Regions from separate parts of the Allobosea sp. P4_E12 genome, predicted to be linked through region 3. Evidence: predicted binding sites of a transcription regulator. Region 3 holds the regulator's gene; each other region holds the start of a gene.
What was found. Region 3 encodes PhoB, which activates phosphate uptake and scavenging genes when phosphate is short. Its sites were predicted from a motif close to TGTCATNNANCTGTCAT; they were not measured.

Region 1 (6,951 bases), on a different contig from region 3:
GCAACTGGTCGAGCGAGAACCGGCAGCGTTCGAGGAAGCGCACCGTCTCCGCCACCATCTCCGGCGCATGCCGGAACAGGTGGGCCATCTCGCGCGGCGATTTGAGATGGCGCTCGGCATGGGCCTCCAGCATGCGCCCGGCCCGCTCGATCGAGACATGCTCGCGGATGCAGCTGACGACATCCTGCAAGGGCCGCCGCTCGGGCACATGATAGAGCACGTCGTTGACGGCAAGGCAGGGCACACCCGCCCTGGCCGCGAGCAGCGCCAGTGCATCGGCCCGGCGCCGGTCGTCGCCGCGATGCGGCATGTCGATACCCAGCCAGAGCCGACCCCGCGCAAATTCGGAAACGCTCGCGAGAGCCGTAGCGATCTCGCTCTCCGGCCGCCGTTCCGGCATCAGGATCAGCAGCATGCCCTCCGCGAATTCGCGCAGGTCGGAGAGCGTGAGGATGCATTCGCCCTTCTTCTCGACCTTCATCTTGCCGTGGGTCAGCAGGCGGCAGAGCCTGCCATAGGCGTCGCGATCCTGGGGATAGGCGAGCAGGTCGGGCGTGCCATCGGACAGGACGAGGCGGACCCCGACCGCGAATGTCAGCTTCGTTGTGGCGATACCCGCCTCGCGCATCGCCGCATGGGCCCGCACCACGCCGGCCAGAGAATTGCGGTCGGCGAGCCCGATTCCGGCAAGGTCGAGCTCGGCCGCCCGGCCAACCAGTTCCTCCGGACTCGAGGCTCCGCGCAGGAAGGAGAAGTTGGAGGTGACCGCGAGTTCGGCATAGCGCACGGCTGGTCCTCCCGGGGCAGCCTCGAGCAGGCGATTGCCATTGAGCCCGCTCACGCGAAAAGCCCGTGCATGAACCAGGGGGGATGCGCGGCCTCGCGGCCATAGAGTCCGTCGCGATAAAGCCAGAAGCGCCTCCCGCCCGGCTCTTCGACGCGAAAATAGTCGCGGGTCGGCGCGATCCTGCCCGTCGTCGCCCACCATTCGGCGGCGATCCGCTCCGGCCCCTCCGCCTTGGCGACCTCATGCAGCACGCGCCGCCAGCGGAAACGCGTCGGCGGTCCGTCCGGAATTTCGGCCAGGACCTCGATCGGCTCAGGCCGCGACAGCAGCCGGAGGGGCCGTTCCGGGACAGCGCTCGGCGCCGGCCAGTCCGGGGAAAGGCCGAGCCTTGCCAGCTCGCCATGACGCAGGGCGGGCACCGCCAGCGCCGCGCGCTCGGGATCATGGCTGTCCTGCGCCAGGAAACGCCGCACGCGATCCGGGCCGATCCGGGCCGCGATCGCATCGGCGACCTCCGTCAATGCCCGCTCGGCAGCGGCTTCGTCGGGCTCCTCCTTCCCCGCGGCGGCGAGCGTTCCCTGATCGACGGCGAAAGGCTCGGTCGCACCGGCCGAGAGCCGGATCAGGTCGAAGCCGAAGCCGGGATCGAGCGGGTCCGCCAAGGCATCCAGCTTCAGGGCGAAGAGCCGGTCGAGCGCAGCCGGATCGCGCAACGGCATCCCGGTCTCGATGCCGAGACGGCGCACGGCCCCGTCACTGCGGAAAAAGCTCGCCTCGAACAGTCTTGCGCCTTCGCCGCGCGCTTCTAGCATGCCGGCGAGACTTTCCTCCAGGCCGGCCAGGGCGGCCCGGATACCGGCCTCATGCGCCAGCGGCTCGGCAAAACGCCGCTCCGCCATACAGTTCGGCAGCGGTCGTCGCGGGGACAGCGCCTGCGGCAGGCGGCCGAGCGCCTGGTCGAGCCTGTCGAGCAGGTCGCGGCCGAAACGGGCGGCCAGCGGCGCGCGCGGCCGCGTCTCCAGATCGGCGATATGGGTGAGGCCCATGCGCGCGAGCCCGTGCTGCCGTGCCGCCTCCAGTCCAAGCGCCGCGGTCGGCAAGGGCCACAGGGCCTCGCTCTCCCCGTCCGGCGGCACGATGCCGCCGCGCCCATAGCGCGCGACACCCCAGGCGGCGCGCGCCGTCCCGGCAATGGCGGCGCGCAGCGTAAAGCCCTGTCGTTTCAGCCGAAGCAGGCAGTCGCGGCCAAGCGCGGCCTCGCCGCCAAAGAGATGGGTGCAGCCCGAGATATCGAGCAGCAATCCATCCTCACCATCGAGCGCGACCAGCGGTGTATAGCGGTCGCACCAGTCGGCAACGGCGCAGAGCAGGGCCGCATCGGCCGCCCTGTCCTCCTCGACCACGACCAGCCGCGGGATCATCGCCCGCGCATCGGCCAGCGCCATGGTCGCATGAAGGCCGAGACGTTCGGCTTCGGCATCGAGGCTCGTCAGCCGGAAGGCGCCCTTCGCCTTGCCCACCACAACAAGAGGACCAGGATCATCCGCTGGCCCGCCGGGCTGCGGGCCAGGCCTCTGCGATATTGCCCGAACGGATGCGCCCTGGCTGCGCCTGATCCGGTCGATGGGCAGGCGCGGGAACCAGAGCGACAGGAAGCGGCTCGCGGAAGCTATACGCATGACTGTCCCACTCCATCACCCACTGCCCTGTCGCCCCATGCCGGTTGCGCAGCACCGTGACCGCAAAATTCGGCCGGCCCGGCCCATGCGCTCTCATCCGTCCCTCCGAAGGCGCCGCCGAAACCGACCAGCGGATCGTCGCCGCGCTTGGAGCAGGACTGCTTCCCAGCCGCAGGAGAAAAGCCGTCGCGCCGGCATCCCGCGCCGCCAGGACGAGACGCCGGCTGGCCGTGAGATCGAGGCAGGCCGGCGCACCTTCGAGCTCGATCACCACCGCGCCGATACCCGAGCGCGGGTCATTGCCGCGCGGAAAGGCGTCGCCCGCCGCCTTCAGCACGGCAAGCGGATCGCGCCCCCGCACCGCAAGCACCCGGTCGGGATCGAGCCCGAACGCCGCAAGCCCCGGCGCATAGAGTTCGCCCCCTTCCGCGCCGGCGGAATCCTGCCGCAGCCAGACGACCGGCCGCCGCTCCAGCCGCGCGATCAGCCCGGCGACGAAGCCCGTCGCCGCTGGAGCCTGATGCGCCGCAGCCACGATCTCGTGCAGGGCATGGCGGCGCAGCGGCCCCAGCGCCGCATCGGCCGCCGCGTGGCCAAGGCTGAAGCTCGCCTCCTCGCCCAGCGAGACGGAGACGCTTTCCAAACCGGCAATGCTTCGCCGCAGCGCGGCGACGGCATGATCGCTCACGTCTTGGCACTCCAAATGTTCCTATTTTGTTCTTTATGACTCCGCCGCCTCAGACGAGTCAACAGCCTCCGTGACGCCCCGCCCCACAGCCCCCGATCCTGCTGTCACGGCCCTGTCATCTGTCGCCGATACCGGTTTGCGCACTGCAAGAGAGCATGAGCTCCGGACTGCGCCTCGCCCATGTCCGGATGTCGCCATGCTCGCTCCTCGATGGGAAGACCGTTCATGCTGCGTATCGAAGGCCTGACCAAGCGCTTCAGCGGCAAAGCCGCCGTGGACAATGTCTCGCTGTCGATCCCGAAGGGCGAAATGGTCGGCGTCATCGGCCGCTCCGGCGCAGGCAAGTCGACCCTGCTGCGCATGATCAACCGCTTGGCGGAGCCGAGTTCCGGCCGCCTGATCAGCGACGAGCGCGATGTCACCGCATTGAAGGGCGCCGAACTGCGCGCCTGGCGTCGCGACACCGCGATGATCTTCCAGCAGTTCAATCTCGTCGGCCGCCTCGACGTGCTGACCAATGTCCTGCTTGGCCGGCTCAATCACCGCTCGGCCTTCCTGACGTTGGTGAAGAGCTTCTCGCCGGACGACAAGATCCGCGCCATCGCCGCACTCGAGCGTCTCGACATGGGCCATCTGCTCGCCCAACGCGCCGAGACCCTTTCGGGCGGCCAGCAGCAGCGCGTCGCGATCGCCCGTGCCTTGGTCCAGGAGCCGAAGGTCATCCTTGCCGACGAGCCGATCGCTTCGCTCGATCCGCGCAACACCCAGGTCGTGATGGATGCGCTCTTCCGCATTAATCGCGAGGACGGCATCACCGTGATCTGCAATCTGCATGATCTCGATATCGCGGCGAAATATTGCGACCGACTGATCGGCATGGCCGCCGGCAAGGTCGTGTTCGACGACGTGCCGCAGGCGCTGACCCGCGAGATCGCGGCCGAACTCTACGGCATCGAGGCCAAGGATGCCGGCGCCGAGGCGCTCGACGCGCTCGATGCCATCGCCATCGCCGAAGCCAAGCGCGCCAAGCAGACCGCAGCCTGAGCCGGGTTCAAGCCCGGCCAGGACCACTCACGCCTGAAAAGACCACCAACAGCCTTCAACAGGAGCAAACCATGCTGACCCGTCGTCATACCCTCACGCTCGCCGCCGCCGGCCTGGCCGCGACGCTCGCCGCTCCCGCCTTCGCGCAGGACTGGAAAGCCAAGTATCCGGAGCTGATCTTCGCCATCATCCCGTCCGAGAACGCGTCTGGCGTCGTCGAGCGCTACACCCCCTTCGTCAACTACCTCGCGAAGGAACTCGGCACCAAGGTGACGCTGCGCATCGCCAACGACTATGCCGCGATCATCGAAGGCCAGCGCGCCGGCAACATCCATATCGGCATGTACGGCCCCGCCTCCTTCGCCCGCGCCCGCATGACCGGCGCCAAGGTCGATGCCTTCGCGATCGAGACCAATCTCGACGGCACCAAGGGCTACCACTCCGTCTTCTACGTGAAGAAGGACTCGCCCTATCAGAAGGTCGAGGACCTGAAGGGCAAGAATCTCGGCCTCGTCGATCCCAATTCCACCTCTGGCAACAATGTGCCGCGCTTCGTGCTCGACGGCATGAAGATCGAGCCCGAGACCTTCTTCGGCAAGGTCGTCTATACCGGCAGCCACGAGAACGCGGTCATCGCGCTCGGCCAGGGCACCGTCGACATCGCCGCCAACTGGTGGAACGACGAGCAGGAATCCAACCTGCAGCGCATGGCCCGCAAGAACATGGTCAAGGCCGACGATTTCCGGATCATCTACAAGTCCGAGCAGATCGTGAACTCGCCGATGGCCTATCTTTCCGACCTGCCGGAGCCGCTCAAGGCCTCGATCCGCGACGCCGTCCTCAACCTCGCCACCAAGGACAAGGTCGCCTTCGACAAGATCTATGAAGGCAAGCAGGGCCCGCTCGTCGCGGTCGACAACAAGGCCTACGACCCGATCATCGAACTGAACAAGTTCGTCGACGCGCTCCGCAAGAAGAAGTCTTCGTAAGCGCTTACCCGCCGACCGTCATGGCCGGGCATGTCCCGGCCGTGACGGAGTGGCGTCCCGCCGCGACTGGCGAACCCCGCGACGGAACCAACATGACCCTGACGATCGATCGCAACGACCCCGCCATTCGCGGCCATGCCGATCTCTATCGGCGCGAGATGGGCGCAAAGCGCCGCCAGGCCCTGCTCGGCGCCGCCATCTTCATCGCCTGCGTCACCCTCTCCGCGATCGGCTCGGAGGTCGATCTCGCGAAATTCGCCGCAAACGCCTGGCGTTTCCCGAAATACATCCTCGAGACCCTGCCGACCCTGCACCTCGCCACGCTCGGTGCCGATCTCAAGGAATGGTACTGGGGCCTGAACGGCTGGCTGAAACTGCTCTGGCAAACCCTGTTGATTGCCTATGTCGGCACCGTGCTGGGCGCCGTCGGCGGCTTCCTGCTCTGCTTTTCCGCCGCCGCCAATCTCGGCCGTGCCGGCTGGCTGCGCTGGGCCACCCGCCGATTCCTCGAATTCTGCCGCACCGTGCCGGAGATCGTCTTCGCGCTGATCTTCGTCATCGCCTTCGGCCTCGGCCCGCTGCCGGGCGTGCTCGCCATCGCGATCCACACCATGGGTGCGATGGGCAAGCTCTTCTCCGAGGTGGTCGAGAACATCGACATGAAGCCGGTCGACGGCCTCACCGCGACAGGCGCGGGCTGGTGGCAGACGATCCGCTTTGCCGTCGTCCCGCAGGTGCTTTCCAATTTCGCCAGCTACGCGCTGCTGCGCTTCGAGATCAATGTCCGCGGCGCCTCGATCATGGGCTTCGTCGGGGCCGGCGGCATCGGCCAGGATCTGATCGAAGCCATCCGCAAGTTCTACTTCACCGATGTCAGCGCCATCCTGCTGCTGATCATCGTCACCGTCATGCTGATCGACTACGGCACCGAGCGCCTGCGCCACGCCCTGCTCAACCTGGAGCACCGCTCATGAGCCTCGTCCTCACCGCCACCGAGCGCGCCGATCTCGTCCGTCGCCACCAAGGCGCCATCGACGGCTCGCTGAAGACACGCCTGACCACCATCGCGGTCGTTGCCGCCCTGCTCGGCCTCTTCCTCTATGGCCTGACCACACTGGAAGTCTCGTTCTGGAAGATCATCACCGGCATCGGCAATCTCGGCACATTCGTCGTGCTGATGCTGCCGCCGGATCCCGGCTCTGCGGCCCGCGCCGTGATCTTCGTGAAAGCGCTGTTCGAGACCATCGCCATCGCCTTTCTCGGCACCATCCTCGCCGCGATCCTCGCCTTCCCGCTCGGCTTCCTCGCAGCCAAGAACGTCGTCGCCAACCGCGTCATCCATTTCCTGGCGCGCCGCTCGCTCGACACCGTGCGCGGCGTCGATGCCCTGATCTGGGCCCTGATCTGGGTCAATGTCGTAGGCCTCGGCCCCTTCGCCGGCATGCTCGCAATCATGACCAGCGATCTCGGCGCCTTCGGCAAGCTCTATTCGGAAGCGATCGAATCCGCCGACCGCAAGCCCGTCGAGGGCGTGACCTCCTCCGGCGGCGGCAAGCTCCACGAGATCCGCTTCGGCCTGATCCCGCAGGTGTTGCCGGTCATCGCCAGCCAGGTGCTCTACTATATCGAGTCGAACACCCGCTCCTCGACCATCATCGGCATTGTCGGCGCCGGCGGCATCGGCCTCTATCTCGCCGAGACCATCCGCACCCTGGAATGGCAACAGGTCTCGTTCCTGATCCTGCTCGTGCTTGCCGCCGTGAC
Region 2 (8,063 bases), on a different contig from region 3:
GAGCTGACCTCGGCTCTGAAATCGCTCGCCGGCCGCGATTTCACGGCCTTCGACCTGGCCAGAAGCCTACAGGCCGATGTCAGCGAGCTCGGCGGCATCCTGCGCGAGATCGCCCAGATCAGCGACAGCTCGCAGCTTGGAACCGCGCGCGAACGCTTCCAGGCCATTGCCAAGCTTGTCCGCACCGGCCTCGCCGACGCTGAGAAGATCGTGCCGAACCAGGGCCGCGTGCGCTCGGTCAATGCGATCCTCAACGTCGCCGAAGGAAGCAGCGGCCTTTTCGATGTGCGCGACCGCGACATCGTGACTCAGGGCGCAATCCGCGCCGGCCTGTCGGACCTCAATCGCGCGGCTGAAGTGGTGCGCCGCGAGGTCGAGACGCTGGTCAAGGCGGCTCGTGACGAGGCGCATTCCGCGGGCACGTCGACCGGCAACCTGATCGAGGACAGCAAGTGGTGGCTCGGCGCAATCGGCCTCGGCTCGCTGCTCGTCGCGCTGGCGCTCTCGCTCTTCTATGTCCGCCCGATGATCGTCGGCCGTCTCAACAAGCTGTGGACGGCGACACGGGCCATTGCCGATGGGCAGCTGGACGCAACCGTCGAGACCAAGGGCAATGACGAGATCTCGGACATTGCGCGCAGCGTGCTGCTGTTCCGCGACAATGCCTTGGCGCTGCGAGCCGCCGAAGCTGCGAAGATCGAGGACGAGGCCCTGGCGCAGCAGCGCCGTCGTGAGATGATGCAGGAGCTGGGGGAAGCCTTCGGCCAGGTGGTCGAGGCCGCGGCCGCCGGCGACTTCAGCCGCCGCGTCTCGGCAAGCTTCGCAGATGCCGAGCTCAACGCGCTTGCGGGTTCCGTCAATGCCCTGCTCGAAACCGTCCAGGCCGGGCTTTCGGAAACCTGCGAAGTGCTGGCCGAACTGTCGGCTGGCCAGCTCTCGACCCGGGTCAAGGGCAGCTATCACGGCGCTTTCGCCGAGCTCAAGGACGGCGCCAACGGCCTCGCCGAAGAGTTCGAAAGCACGCTCGCGCGTCTTTCGGATACGGTTTCGGCCGTGCGCAGTGCGACCAGCGAGATTCTCGATGGTGTCACCGACCTCGCCGAGCGTACGACGGAAGAAAGCAACGCTGTCTCGATGGCGACCAATCAGCTCGGCGCCTTCGCGGGCACCGTGAAGAAGACGGCCGACGAGGCCTCGCAAGCCATGGGCATGGCCGAGAGCGCCGAGCAGCGTGCCCAGCAGGGCGAAAAGGTCGTCGCCTCGGCGCTGGACGCGATGCGCCGCATCCGCGCGTCGTCGGACAAGATCTCGGAAGTCATCTCGATGATCGACGAGATCGCYTTCCAGACCAACCTGCTGGCSCTCAATGCGGCAGTGGAGGCGGCGCGCGCCGGCGACAGCGGCCGCGGTTTCGCGGTCGTCGCGGCCGAGGTGCGCAGTCTCGCGAAGCGCTCGGCGGATGCCTCGAACGACGTCAAGCGCCTGGTCGAGGCCGCGCATGGCGATGTCGCGGTCGGTGTCGGCCTCGTCGAGGAGACCTCGGCGATGTTCGAAAGTATTGTGTCCTCGGTCAACGATCTCTCCGGACTGATGAACGGCATCTCGCAAACGGCGCGGAGCCAGGCAAGCGACGTTTCCGCCATCAACAACGAGATCGACGGCATCGGCACGATGGCGCATCAGAATGCTGCGCTGGTCGAGGAGACGAATGCCGCGCTCGCACTGACGGATGAGCAGACCCGCGCGCTGACCGAACATATCGGGCGCTTCCAGTTCCGCGAGGGACACGTCGCCGGGCACGGCGGGGCGTCGGTCGCCCGGGCGGCCTGAGCGATCCACTGCATCCAACCATTGCTAACGGCCCCGCTCGCGAGACGCAGCGGGGCCGTTTCAGTTGCGGGGGCTGCCTGGGGTCTTGCGGGACAGAAGGCGAGGGTGTTAGGCGAAGAGCGGGCCGGTAGCTCAACGGTTAGAGCTCGCTGCTCATAACAGCGCCGGTGCCGGTTCGAATCCGGCCCGGCCCACCATTTCCCTCTCAATCACCTAGCGACGGCCGCCCTCGGGATTACGCCCCGTGCGATCGCGCATGCCGCTTTACAGCGATATACCAACCGCTTATCGCGATTGTGACGGATCGATGACATAACGAGGCGCCGATGCTCGGCTGGTTTCAGAAGCTCCTGCCCAAGGAGCCCAAGTTCTTCGACCTGTTCGAGAGCCATTCCAGGACATTGGTGGCAGGTGCCGCGGCCCTGAACGGCCTCCTCAGGGGCGAAACCCCGGTGGAGGCAGGTTGCACCGAGGTGCTTTTCCAGGAAAATCGCGCTGACGAGATCGCCGCGGAGGTAATGCTGGAAGTCGGCCGCACCTTCATCACGCCCTTCGACCGTGGCGATATCGAGGAGCTGATCGGTTCGATGGACGATGCCATCGACCAGATGCAGAAGACCGTAAAGGCGATCACGCTGTTCGAGGTTACGAGCTTCGAGCCCTGCATGAAGGAACTCGGGGCGGTCATCGTCCAGGCGTCCGAGCGCGTCGTCGTGCTGCTGCCGATGCTGCGCGACATCAAGAAACATGCGATTTCGATCGGCGCACTCGCCAAGGATATCCGGGCCATCGAGGAGCGATCCGACGAACTGCACGACCAGGGCCTGAAGGCGTTGTTCAAGGCGCACCAGACTTCGGACACGATGGGTTTCATCGTCGGCGCAGAGATCTACGACCATCTCGAGAAGGTGGTGGACCGTTTCGAGGATGTCGCCAAGCGCGTCAGCCGTATCGTCCTCGAACATCTCTAGGCGGTTGGCCCGGTGGATTTCTCAAGCGTCGCCTTTGCCCTGGTCTTCCTGATCGCGGTCGCGCTTCTGTTCGATTTCCTGAACGGACTTCACGATGCGGCCAATTCGATCGCGACCATCGTCTCGACCAGGGTTCTGGCGCCGCGCTGGGCGGTGTTCTGGGCTGCCTTCTTCAATTTCATCGCGTTCCTGTTCTTCGGCCTGCATGTCGCCGAGACCGTCGGGTCCGGCATTGTCCAGACCGCCATCGTCGATGACCGTGTCATCTTCGGTGCCCTGACCGGCGCCATCGTCTGGAATGTCGTCACCTGGATTGCAGGCATTCCGTCGAGTTCGTCGCATGCACTGATCGGCGGACTGGTCGGGGCCGGGCTGAGCAAGGCTGGCTTCTCGTCGATCGTCTGGTGGGGGCTCGGCAAGACCTTCGTCGCGATTTTCATGTCTCCGGCCATCGGCTTCGCCCTGGCGCTGGTCCTCGTCCTGATCGTCTCCTGGGTGTTCCTGCGCGTGGCCCCTATCAAGGTCGACAGCACCTTCCGGCTGCTGCAGTTCGTTTCGGCTTCGCTCTACTCGCTCGGACACGGGGCGAATGATGCGCAGAAGACGATGGGCATCATTGCGGTGCTGCTGTTCTCGCATGGCATGATGGGCGAGACGTTCTCGGTGCCGTTCTGGGTCGTCATCTCCTGCCAGGCGGCCATGGCATTCGGCACGCTCTGTGGAGGTTGGCGGATCGTTCACACCATGGGCTCGAAGATCACCCGGCTTTCACCCCAGCAGGGTTTCTGCGCGGAGACGGGCGGCGCGATCACGCTGTTCATGGCGACCTATCTCGGCATCCCCGTCTCGACGACGCATACGATCACAGGCGCGATCATCGGTGTCGGCGCCGCCCGGCGCGTGACGGCCGTGCGATGGGGGGTGGCTCGCGGCATCGTCTTCGCCTGGATCGTGACGATGCCGATGGCAGGACTGATCTCGGCTATCGCCTATTTTGTCTCCGGCCTGTTCCTGACCGGGCGGTGACCGGGATCAGGAGGCGCCGCCGAGGGGCGCTGAGTCTGCGCAACCCGCAGCGTCGGTCAATTCAACTTCAGCGCGCGGATCGCAGCCTTCAGGCCGGGCTCGTCGACAATCTCGGCAGCATCTTCAAGCGTGAACCAGTGCGAAAGCCGCTGATTGTGCTCGGCCCATTTTTCAAGCCGACGCTCGACATCAAGAATATAGAGCGCCACCTTGCAGAGAACGAAGTGGTCGCTCATCCGCTTCCAATAGATGTAGCGCCCCGCGGGCTTCTTGTGGGCCTTGCCGATCACGCCGGCTTCTTCGCGCGCTTCGATCGCCGCAGCCTCATGGTTCTTCTTGCCCTTGATGGGCCAGCCCTTGGGAACGATCCATCGCCGCGTCGTGCGTGTCGTGACCAGGAGAAGCTCCGGCTCCCCCGTCGGCGATCGGCGGATGGGGAGCGCGGCGATCTGCGAGCGCGGCTTCCCCAATCCTGACTTCGCCTTCTTCATCGAAACCTGTGCCCTCCCATCCGTAAACAGAACCTATGTTAGAAAGCCGGCAAATCAATATCGAATAGCCGTCCAACGCCTTAAAGGCCGTGGATTGACCGCCTCAGCGGTGATGGCCATGCTTCATTGCAGCGAAATGAACGCTCGAAGCCCTTGAGAGCCCGAGCGTCGGCTCCAGTCGGCAAGCGCGCTCGCCGATTGGCGGGTTCGTCGCGCGCCTTGCGTCCCATACAGGAATCAGCTGCCTTTCCCTAGCCTGCTGCTTAGGCAGACGTCGATCAGGCGGGGAGAAGGCGCGCCCCGATGCGCATGGCAGCGTCCTGCAAGGCATCGAGATGCGCTGGGCGCCCTTCAGGTGCGACGATCGAGGTCAGCGACGAGATGCTGAGTGCGCCGGCAAGCGCGCCGCTGCGGTCGAAGATCGGTACGCCGACGCCCGTCAAGCCAATGAAGAAGTCGTCGGCGGCCAGCTCCCAGCCTTGCGCGCGAATACGATCAGCCTCGCGCCAGAGCAGGTCGGGGTCCGTCTGGCTTGCCGGCGCGCGCTTTGGCAGTTCCAGGGCCAGTGCCTGTCGCCGCTGCGCCTCGTCGAGATAGGCCAGGATCACCCGTGGGCCGCCGCCGCAGTTCAGCGGCGCCTGAGCACCGACCGCGAACCATGTCGCATCGACATGCGGCAGTGAGGCGCGCACGCGGTCCACGCAGAGTGCGCGGCCCGAGATATGAACCCATAGGAACGAGGTCGCGCCGGTCTTCTCGGCGATCTCGGTCAGATAGGGGCCGGCCACGTCCCGAAGCTCGCGCCCGGTCGTGACGGCGCTGCCGAGTTCGATCAGCCCGACCGCCAATGCATAGGTCTGCGAGCGTTCGTCGTGCTCGACCAGTTCGTTGAGCTGCAATGTCTGCAGCAGCCGCCGCGTCGTGCCCTTGTCGAGTCCGACCTGGCGAGCGAGCTCGCTCAGCCCGAGGCGTGGTTGCTCGGGGCGGAAGGCGCGGAGCAGGGCAATGGCCCGGTCGAGCGCCCTGACGATCGGGACGCCCGGCGGAAGTTTCGCGGTCCGGCTGTCGCCTGCGCTGTTCATCGGCCCTCTCGCAGCGCCAATCGCCCGATCTTTCATCGTGTCGTCTAATAACACGCCATGTCAGTCATTGACACGAATTTTGACTCTGGCTTTCAATGGCGCGGAGCTTGCTAATCGGCACATGTTCGGGTGCGATCCCGGTAGGCCGCGATGCCAGTCGAAAAGAGAGGCCGTGCCCGGTGCGCTCACGCAGCTGCCGGAACCGGCACAGGGGAACGGGAGAACAACGATGACCGGATTGAGACTTGGCCTGGCGCTTGCCGCTTCAGTGCTCGCGCTCGGGGCAGCCACCGCGCAGGAGCCGAAGAAGGGGGGCACCGTGCATGTCGTGGTGCAGCCCGAGCCTCCAATGCTGATGCAGGGGCTGAACCAGAATGGCCCGACCAACATGGTCGCCGGCAATATCTACGAGTCGCTGCTGCGTTACGACGAGAAGCTCAATCCGCAGCCATCGCTCGCCAAGAGCTGGGAGATTTCTCCTGACGCGAAGGTCTACACCTTCAAGCTCCAGGAGGGCGTGACCTGGCATGACGGCAAGCCCTTCACGGCGGACGACGTCGTGTTCACCCTCGATAAGTTCCTGCGCGAGGTTCATCCGCGCTGGCGGCCGATCGTCAACGCTCAGGTCGAGAAAATCGAGAAGGTCGATGATCTCACGGTCAAGATCACACTGAAGCAGCCCTTCGGCCCGATGATCATGACCCAGGAAGTCGCTTCGGCGCCGATGATCCCGAAACACATCTATGACGGCACGGATTATCGGGCGAATCCGGCGAACAACACGCCAATCGGCACCGGTCCGTTCAAGCTGAAGGAGTGGAAGAAGGGCTCCTATATCCACCTCGTCAAGAACGAGAACTATTGGCTGAAGGGCAAGCCGAACCTCGACGAGATCTACTGGCAGATCATCCCGGATGCGGCGGCGCGCGCGGTGGCGTACGAGACCGGCAAGGTCGACGTGCTGACCGGGGGCTCTGTCGATGTCTACGACGTGGCGCGGCTCTCGAAGCTGCCCAATACCTGCATGACGACCAACGGCTGGGAGATGTTCGCCCCGCATGCCTGGCTGACGCCGAATGTGCGCAACGGCATCCTCGGCAACAAGCAATTCCGCCAGGGCCTGATGTACGCGATCGATCGCGAATTCGGGAAGGATGTGGTCTGGGGCGGGCTCGGCAAGCTGCCGACAGGGCCGATCTCGTCGAAGACGCGCTTCTACTCGTCCGACGTGCCGACATATGCTTTCGATCCGGCGAAGGCGAAGGAGCTGATCAAGGCGTCTGGCTACAAGGGCGAGACGATCAAGCTGCTCAACCTGCCCTATGGCGAGACCTGGAGCCGTTGGTCCGAGGCGATCAAGCAGAATCTCGAGGATGTCGGGGTCAAGATTCAGATCGAAAACACCGACGTGCCCGGTTGGACCCAGAAGGCCAGCAACTGGGACTTCGACCTGAATTTCAACTTCCTCTACCAGCTCGGCGATCCGGCGATGGGTGTGGCGCGCAGCTACATCTCGAGCAACATCGCCAAGGGTAATCCCTTCGCCAATGTCGGCGGGTATTCGAACCCGGAGGTCGACAAGCTCTTCGCCGAGGCGGCCGTCGCGCCGACAGATGCGCAGCGCCAGGAGCTGTATACCAAGGTGCAGAAGCTGCTGGCAGACGAGCTGCCGGTACTTTGGCTGCTCGAGATGGACTTCCCGACGATCTATCGCTGCAACGTCAAGAACCTCGTCACCACCGGCATTGGCGTGGATGACGGTTTCCGCGACGCCTGGAAGGAGTGAGGCCATTGCCGTCCCGGACGTCGCGTCGCGGCGATCCGGGACGACATGACGCCACTACTCTGTGACGCGCCTCTTCCTGAAGACCATCCCGGGTTTGAGCGTGCTCCTTTCGGGGAGACGCGGACCGGTCATCTTGCCCGTCCGTAGCGCCGAAGGATTTTGATGAACCTCGCTCAATTTCTCGCGGGCCGGCTGGTGAAGGGGATCGTCGTCCTCTTCGCCATCGCGATCCTGAATTTCTTCCTGATCCGCGCCGCACCGGGCGATCCCGCGCAGGTTCTCGCGGGAGAGGCCGGTGCGGCCGATGCGGTGCTGCTCGAGCAGTTGCGGGCGCGCTTTGGCCTCGACCAGCCGCTGATCCAACAGCTCTGGATCTATCTCAAGGGCTATGCCTCGCTCGATCTCGGTTTCAGTTATCGCCAGCAGAGGCCCGTGCTCGAGCTGATCCTGGACCGACTGCCCGCGACCCTGCTGCTGACCGGCGCAGCCTTTCTCGTCTCGCTGGGGTTGGGCGTCCTGATGGGCGCGCTTGCGGCGCGGCGTGCCGGGCGCTGGCAGGACAGCGTCATCACCACGCTTGCCCTCGTCTTCTACGCGACACCGCTCTTCTGGATCGCGCTGATGAGCCAGATCGTCTTCTCGCTGAAGCTCGGCCTCGTGCCGAATGTCGGCTTCGAGACGATCGGCGCGAACTATACCGGCCTCGCTCGGGCGCTCGATATCGCGCAGCATCTCTTCCTGCCGGCGCTGACGCTCGGATTGTTCTTCACGGCGCTCTACGCGCGAATGATGCGGGCCTCTATGCTGGAGATTGCCGGTGCCGATTTCGTCAAGACGGCGCGCGCGAAGGGGCTTTCACCCGGGGTCGTCTCGCGCC
Region 3 (8,063 bases):
ATCTCGCCTGCGACAAAGGTACCGGGCAAGCGTTTCAGCATGAAGCCTTCCTCGACCTCGGCCGCGGCGACGCCACCGGCGGTGGAGATCGCCCGCTCGATCGGTCTGAGACCGGTGAGCACCAGAGGCGCGGCCTTGATCAGTGCGGCCAGCCTCTCCGCGTCTTCGGGGAGTGGCCCCTTCGCCGCTTCGCGCAGCAGCGCAATCGCGGATGGAGCAAGACCTGCAGCCTTGCGCAGATGATTGCTCAGCGTCACGCCCTTGCGACGATGCGCGAGGCGCTGGACCAGCAGTGCCGCCTCGTGATCGGGCCGCAGATCGATGGTGATGACCGCCCTGCCCTCGCGCAGGATCGTCTCGCGAATCGGGGCAGAGAGTGCATAGACCGCGCCGCCTTCCAGACCCGTCGCATCGATCATCGCCTCGCCGGGCACGGATTGGCCGCCGAAGCTCAGGACGATGCGCTTCAACGGTACTCCGGCAAAACGCTCTCGCATGGTCTGGGACCAATCGACCGTGAAACCGCCATTGGCCGGGCGCAGCGGCGCGATCGCAACGCCGCGCGCCGCCAACAAGGGTGCCCAGCCACCATCCGAACCCAGCCGTGGCCAGCTCGCACCGCCGAGCGCGAGCAGCGTCGCGTCGGGCCGCGCCTCGACATCGGCGCCATCGCGGCTCCGGAACGTCAGAGCTCCCGCTTCGCTCCAGCCGGTCCAGCGCTGCCCAGGCGCGAAGGCGACGCCGAGACCATCGAGCCGGCGCAGCCATGCCCGCAGCAGGGGCGAGGCCTTCATGGCGCGCGGGAAGACGCGGCCGCTGCTGCCGACGAACGTGTCCTGCCCGAGCGCATCGGCCCAGTCGCGCAGGGATTGTGGCGGGAAGGCGCGAATGGCCGGCTCCAGCCAGGCTTGCGCATCGCGATAGCGGGGCAGGAACCTGTCGAGCGGTTCGGAATGGGTAAGGTTCAATCCGCCGCGCCCGGCCAGCAGGAATTTGCGGGCCGGCGAGGGCATGCGATCGTAGATCGTGACGGTGTCCCCGGCTGCCGCAAGGCGCTCGGCCGCGATCAGCCCGGAGGGCCCTGCTCCAATAATGGCGACGTGATGTGTGGGCATCGGTCCGGCTTGCCGTCAGCGCGCCCTGCAGTCAAGGGTAATCCCGCCCCGAAGGCCATCGACAGGGAGGAACCATGCCGACCATCGCCGCCTATTTCGGCGCAGCCATTCTCGAAATCGCCGGCTGTTTCGCGTTCTGGGGCTGGCTCCGGCTCGACAAGCCCATCTGGTGGCTCGTACCCGGACTGTTTTCGCTCGCCCTGTTCGCCTGGCTGCTGACGCTGGCGGAGAGCGAAGCCGCCGGACGGGCCTATGCCGCCTATGGCGGCGTCTACATCGTCAGTTCGCTCGCCTGGCTCTGGGCCGTGGAAGGCTTTCGCCCCGACCGCTGGGACATTATCGGTGGGCTGATCTGCCTCGCCGGCGCGGCGATTATTATCGCAGGGCCGCGCTAGGGTATCGGCCCGAAAGGTGGATTGCGGTTTTCGGGAAGGCCGATGCAACCATAGACGGTTAGATCGTCGGGCGGATTCGATATCCGGCCCGATGATCCAAGTCCCCGATGATCCAAGTCTCAGCTCCGCGCAAAGGTCTCGTCGAAGGCATAGCCGGCACCGCGCACGGTCCGCAGCGGGTCCTTGGCGTTGTCAGGAGTGATCGCCTTGCGCAGCCGGCCGACATGGACGTCGACGGTGCGCTCGTCGATATAGACGTCGCGGCCCCAGACCGCGTCGAGCAGCTGGGCCCGGGAATAGACCCGCCCCGGCGCCTGCATCAGGAATTCGAGCAGGCGGAACTCGGTCGGGCCGAGATGCAGCTCGCTGCCTGAGCGGCGGACACGGCGGGTGGTGCGGTCGAGTTCGAGATCGCCGGCGGCCAACAGGCCGGCGACATGACCCGGCTTGGCGCGGCGTAGCAACGCCTGGATGCGGGCGATCAGCTCGGGCAGCGAGAACGGCTTGACGACATAGTCGTCGGCCCCGGTGGCGAGGCCGCGCACACGCTCGGTTTCCTCGCCGCGGGCGGTGAGCATGATGATCGGCACCCGCTCGGTATCGCGACGGGTCCGCAGCCTCCGGCAGAGCTCGATGCCGGAAAGGCCCGGCAGCATCCAGTCGAGCAGCACGAGGTCCGGCGTATGATCGCGCAGATGCAGCTCGGCATCGTCGCCACGCGCGACGCTGTCGACCTCGAAGCCCTCGGCTTCGAGATTGTAGCGCAGCAACAGGGTCAGCGGCTCTTCGTCCTCAACGATCAGGATGCGTGCAGGCATGTCTCACTCGGTCCCAAAGGTGTCGGGCGCCGGTCACTCACCGGTGGCGGCGTCCAGAAGGATATTGGTCGTGTCGAGCTTCGGGCGGGCTGCGTCCAAGGCTTCGCCCGTGACGAGATAGTGGATCGTCTCGGCGATGTTGGTGGTGTGGTCGCCGATGCGCTCGACATTCTTGGCGCAGAACAGGAGATGCGTGCAGAAGGTGATGTTGCGCGGGTCTTCCATCATATAGGTGAGCAGCTCGCGGAAGAGCGAGGTATAGAGCGCGTCGATCTCATCGTCGCGGCGCCAGACCTCCATGGCCTTCTGCTCGTTGCTGACGGCGTAAGCGTCGAGCACGTCCTTGAGCTGGGCCTGAACCAGGCGGCTCATATGCTCGAGGCCGACGACCGCGCGCGACGGCGGCTGGAACTGGCCGGAGATGGCGACCGCGCGCTTGGCGATATTCTTGGCGAGATCGCCGACACGCTCGATATCGGCGGCGATGCGGATGGCGGAGATCAGCTCGCGCAGGTCGTTGGCGAGCGGCTGGCGCCGGGCGATGGTGAGCACCGCCTTCTCCTCGACCTCGCGCTGCAGATTGTCGAGGCGCTGGTCGGCGCTGATGACCTTCTGCGCCAGACCGGTGTCGCGGCGCACCAGGGCGACCGTCGAATCGCCGAGCATGCGCTCCGACATGCCCCCCATCTCGGCCAGGCTGCGGCGGATCCCCTCGAGATCGGCATCATATGAGCGGACGATGTGATCAGTCATCGCGGCGTATCCTTTGTCGGCAAAGCAGTTGGAAGGCTGGGCGCCGGTTCAGCCGAAGCGGCCGGTGACGTAGTCCTGCGTCTGCTTCTTGTGCGGGTTCATGAAAATGGTGTTGGTGGCGTCGAATTCGATCACCTCACCGAGATACATGAAGGCGGTGTACTGCGAGATACGCGCCGCCTGCTGCATGTTGTGGGTGACGATGACGATGGTGAAGTCGGTCTTGAGCTGCTCGAGCAGGTCCTCGATCTTGCCGGTCGAGATCGGATCGAGCGCCGAGGTCGGCTCGTCGAACAGGATGACTTCCGGCTTCTGGGCAATGGTCCGCGCAATGCAGAGGCGCTGCTGCTGGCCGCCGGACAGGCCCATGCCGGAGGTCTTCAGCTTGTCCTTGACCTCGTCCCAGAGCGCGGAGCGGCGCAGCGCACCTTCGACGCGGTCATCGAGCTCGGATTTCGGCGGCTTCTCATAGAGGCGGATGCCGAATGCGACATTGTCGTAGATCGACATCGGGAAGGGCGTCGGCTTCTGGAACACCATGCCGACGCGCGAGCGCAGCTCGTTCACGTCGATATCGTTGCTGATGACATTGCGGCCGTCGAGCAGGATCTCGCCGGTGGCGCGCTGCTCCGGATAAAGCGAGTAGATCCGGTTGAAGATGCGCAGCAGGGTCGACTTGCCGCAGCCCGACGGTCCGATCAGGGCCGTGACATGGCGGTCCCGGAAGTCGAGATTGATGTTCTTCAGCGCCTTGTGCTCGCCGTAGTAGAAATCGAGGTTCTTGACCGCGATCCGGACGGGGGCCTCGGCATCAAGCGCTTGCGGGCTCAGTTCCAGCGTCGAAAGCATCGACTTGTTCCTTCAGATCGAACGCGACGAGGGTTTGGGGCCGTTCATTTGCCGCCCCGCACGATACGGCGGGCGATAAGCGAGAGGCACAGGATCGAGACGGTGATGATCAGCGAGCCGGCCCAGGCGAGCTGCTGCCAGTTCTCATAGGGGGCGGAGGCGAACTGGTAGATCGTCACCGGCAGGTTGGAGACGCCGCCGACGAGGCTGGGCGAGAACCAGAAATTGTTGTTCAGCGCGGTGAAGATCAGCGGCGCCGTCTCGCCGGCGATGCGCGCCAGGGCCAGCAGGATACCGGTGACCATGCCGGATTTCGCCGCCCTCCAGGTCACGCTGGTGATGACGACCGAAGGCGGGGCGCCGAGCGCAGCACCGGCTTCGCGCAACGAGCTCGGCACGAGGCGCAGCATGTCCTCGGTGGTGCGCACGATCACCGGGATCGCGATGATGCCCAGCGCCACGCCGCCGGCCCAGCCGGAATAGCCGCGAAACGGCTCGACCAGGATGACGTAGACGAAGAGGCCGATCAGGATCGACGGCGCGGAGAGCAGGATGTCGTTGATGAAACGGATCAGGTCCGCGAGCTTCGAGCCCTTGCCGTATTCGGCAAGATAGGTGCCGGCGAGCACGCCCACCGGCGTCGCCACGGCGATGCCGAGGAAGGTCAGCACGATCGAGCCGACAATGGCGTTGGCAAGGCCGCCCCCCTCGCTGCCGGGACCGGGCGTGACCTGGGTGAAGGTCGCGACGGAGAGCCCGCCGATCCCCTTCACGAGCAGCATGCCGAGAATCCAGAACAGCACGAAGATGGCGAGAAGAGTGAAGCTGGTGGCGATGATCTTCATCGCCCGATCCGCGGTGCGGCGCGCGGGGCGGACGCGGCCCCAGACCTGATGAGGCGTCGTTGCGGGCGGGGTGACGGCGCTGTTCATGGCCAGGCTCCGCTCAGAAGGACTTGACGCGCGCGACAAGGATACGCGCGATCACGAGGACGACGAAGGTGACGAAGAAGAGGATGCAGCCGAGCGCGATCAGCGCGTTGAGCTGCAGGCCCATCGCCTCGTTGAATTCGTTGGCGATGCGCGAGGCAATGGTCGAGCCGGGGTCCATGATCGAGGCCGAAAGCCGGTTGGCATTGCCGACGACGAAGGTCACCGCCATGGTCTCGCCAAGCGCGCGGCCAAGACCGAGCATGATCGCGCCGATGATCGAGACGCCGGCCTGCGGCACCAGCACATGGCGCACGACCTCCCAGGTCGTGGCGCCGATGCCATAGGCGCTCTCACGCAGCACGGACGGGATCTGCTCCAGCATGTCGCGGGTGATCGAGGCGATGAAGGGGATGATCATGAAGGCGAGGATGATGCCGGCCGTCAGGATGCCGAGCCCCGAGGGCGAGCGCGAATACAGCACGGTGCCGACCAGCGGAATGCCTTCGACGATGTTCGAGACCGGGATCTGCACATAGGCCGCGAAGAGCGGCACGAAAACGAAGAGACCCCACATGCCGTAAATGATCGAGGGCACGGCGGCGAGCAGCTCGATCGTCGTCGAGACCGGGCGCTTGAACCAGGGCGGCGCGAGCTGGGTGAGGTAGACGGCGATGCCGAGCGAGAGCGGCACGCCAAGGACCAGCGCGATCAGCGCGGTCGACAAGGTGCCGACGATGGCAGGCCAGGCGCCATACTGCTCGTTCTGAGTGTCCCAGACGCTGGACGTGATGAAACCAAGGCCGAATTCGCGGAAGGCGGGCCAGCCGCCGATGATCATCGAGGCGATGATGCCCGCGAGCAGCACCAGCACGAAGAGCGCGGCGGCCCGGCTGGCATTGCGGAAGACAATGTCGAAGGTGCCCTTTGGAGTGCGGCGAATGGCGGGCGCGCCGGGCGCGGCCATCTGGTCTGTCACGGCAGCCATCCGTGGTTACTCCGGTCGCATAAGAAGCACGAGGAAACGGGTCTCACAAAGTCGAACGCGAGGCGGGAACAACCCGCCTCGCGTCATAGCATGGATCAGAAGATCGGCTTGCCAGCCGGGTCGGTGGCGCCCTTCCAGGCGGCGCGGACCTGATCCTTGACGTTGGCCGGGAGCGGCACGTAGTCGAGATCGAGCGCGAGCTTGTCGCCGTTCTTGAAGGCCCAGTCGACGAATTTCAGCGCGGACTGCACCTCTTCGGGCTTCTCCGGCTTGGCATGGACGAGCAGGAAGGTGGCGGAGGTGATCGGCCAGGCCTGGGCGCCCTTCTGGTTGTTCAACGAGATGCCGAAGCCGGGAGCCTCGTTCCAGTTCGCATTGGCGGCAGCGGCCTGGAAGGACTTGTCGTCCGGAGCCGGGAACTGGCCGTCGGCGTTCTCGACCAGCGCATGGGCCAGTTTGTTCTGCTTGGCATAGGCGTACTCGACATAGCCGATCGAGTTCGCGACCTGCTTGACGGAGGCCGAGACGCCCTCATTGCCCTTGCCGCCGATGCCGACCGGCCACTGCACGGCCGTGTTGGTGCCGATCTTCGACTTCCAGTCCGGCGAAACGCGCGAGAGATAGTCGGTGAAGACGAAGGTCGTGCCCGAGCCGTCCGAACGATAGACCGGGTTGATGTTGGCGTCAGGCAGGGTCAGGCCGGCATTGATGGCGACGATCTTGGGATCGTTCCACTTCTTGATGGTGCCCTGATAGATGTCGGCGATGATCGCGCCGGTGAGCTTCAGCTTGCCCGGCTCGACGCCGGCAATGTTGACGGCCGGAACGACGCCACCCATGACGGTCGGGAACTGGATCAGGCCGTCCTTGGTCAGGTCCTCGCCCTTGAGCGGGGCATCGGTCGCGCCGAACGCAACCGTCTTGGCCTTGATCTGCCGGATACCGCCGCCTGAGCCGATCGACTGATAGTTGAGACCGATATTGGTCTCCTTCTTATAAGCTTCAGCCCATTTCGAGTAGATCGGGAAGGGGAAGGTCGCGCCCGCGCCGGTAATGTCGGCGGCCTGGGCAACGCCGGCCAAGCCGATCGTCGCAGCCGCGAGAATGAGAATTTTGCGCATTAGAGGAGTCCTCGTCTGGGTCGCAGTCTTTAGCAACCCCGCTAGAACACCTTCCATGTGACAGACAGATGACAGACCGTCACGTTCGCCGTCACATTGGTCAGGACGGGCTCCGCATCATCGCGCCGAGGCGCGGCAGGATCGCCTTGAAGAGGGCGCCCTTGCCGTACTCGCTCTCGATGGTGAGACGGCCGCGATGGCGTAACACGATGTGCTTGACGATGGCGAGACCAAGGCCCGTGCCACCGGCCTCGCGGCTCGCGGCCGTGTCGACACGATAGAAGCGTTCGGTGAGGCGGGGCAGATGCTCGGGCGGGATGCCTGGCCCGTCGTCACGAACGCTGACGCTGGCTTCGCTCGCGCCCTCGACCACATTGATTGCAACCACGCCGCCCTCACGGCCATATTTGATGGCGTTCTCGACGAGGTTCTCCATCAGCCGCAGCAACTCGTCGCGGTCCCCCGCGACCTGGACCGGCTGGGTCGGCGTCTCGAGCTTCAACGCCACCTTGCGCTCGCGTGCCATCAGGGTGAGCGAGTCGACGATCTCGCGCGAAATCGCGGAGAGATCGACAGGCGTGTCCGGCGCGAGATGGGCGCGCAGCTCGATGCGCGAGAGCGAAAGCAGATCGTCGACCAACCGCGCCATGCGCAGACCCTGTTCGCGCATGATGGCGAGAAAGCGGTCGCGCGCGCCGGTATCGTTGCGCGCCGGTCCCTGCAGGGTCTCGACGAAGCCGAGAAGGGAGGCGAGCGGCGTGCGCAGTTCGTGGCTGGCATTCGCCACGAAATCGACGCGCATGCGTTCCGTGACGCGCAGCTCACTCAGATCCTCGAAGGTCAGCACCACGGGATTACGCCAGACGCCGCCGGTCAAAGCTGCGATGTGGATGCGGAATGTGCGCTCGACCGGCACGCGCTCGACCAGCTCGATGACCCGGCGCCCTCCACGGCGCGAAACCTGCTCGATCGCGTCGATCAGGTCGGGGTCGCGCAGGACGAGCGTGAGCGACTGGCCGCGTTCGAGCGCCGGAATGAGCGCGCGCATCGCCGGGCTCAGTGCCTGCGCCACCCCTTGCGCATCGAGCAGCACCA

Region 1: a site for PhoB is predicted at 3,257-3,273, ahead of phnC (phosphonate ABC transporter ATP-binding protein). Genes of this name have one in related genera too.
Region 2: a site for PhoB is predicted at 2,127-2,143, ahead of AC1DW9_RS00915 (DUF47 domain-containing protein). Genes of this name have one in related genera too.

Annotation. Positions count from the first base shown of each region.
Region 1 covers NZ_JBFUIY010000002.1:299,977-306,927, forward strand. Annotated here, with positions in the region: gene AC1DW9_RS03420 (error-prone DNA polymerase) at 1-841, opposite strand, end outside; gene AC1DW9_RS03425 (Y-family DNA polymerase) at 838-2,310, opposite strand; gene AC1DW9_RS03430 (ImuA family protein) at 2,327-3,154, opposite strand; gene phnC (phosphonate ABC transporter ATP-binding protein) at 3,380-4,198, shown strand; gene phnD (phosphonate ABC transporter substrate-binding protein) at 4,270-5,187, shown strand; gene phnE (phosphonate ABC transporter, permease protein PhnE) at 5,280-6,161, shown strand; gene phnE (phosphonate ABC transporter, permease protein PhnE) at 6,158-6,951, shown strand, end outside.
Region 2 covers NZ_JBFUIY010000001.1:189,392-197,454, reverse strand. Annotated here, with positions in the region: gene AC1DW9_RS00925 (methyl-accepting chemotaxis protein) at 1-1,830, shown strand, start outside; tRNA gene AC1DW9_RS00920 (tRNA-Ile) at 1,952-2,027, shown strand; gene AC1DW9_RS00915 (DUF47 domain-containing protein) at 2,157-2,801, shown strand; gene AC1DW9_RS00910 (inorganic phosphate transporter) at 2,814-3,827, shown strand; gene AC1DW9_RS00905 (NUDIX hydrolase) at 3,884-4,318, opposite strand; gene AC1DW9_RS00900 (IclR family transcriptional regulator) at 4,597-5,400, opposite strand; gene AC1DW9_RS00895 (ABC transporter substrate-binding protein) at 5,630-7,186, shown strand; gene AC1DW9_RS00890 (ABC transporter permease) at 7,349-8,063, shown strand, end outside.
Region 3 covers NZ_JBFUIY010000008.1:131,441-139,503, forward strand. Annotated here, with positions in the region: gene AC1DW9_RS12605 (TIGR03862 family flavoprotein) at 1-1,115, opposite strand, end outside; gene AC1DW9_RS12610 (YnfA family protein) at 1,190-1,510, shown strand; gene phoB (phosphate regulon transcriptional regulator PhoB) at 1,630-2,328, opposite strand; gene phoU (phosphate signaling complex protein PhoU) at 2,362-3,081, opposite strand; gene pstB (phosphate ABC transporter ATP-binding protein PstB) at 3,130-3,930, opposite strand; gene pstA (phosphate ABC transporter permease PstA) at 3,975-4,862, opposite strand; gene pstC (phosphate ABC transporter permease subunit PstC) at 4,876-5,847, opposite strand; gene pstS (phosphate ABC transporter substrate-binding protein PstS) at 5,943-6,968, opposite strand; gene AC1DW9_RS12645 (ATP-binding protein) at 7,069-8,063, opposite strand, start outside.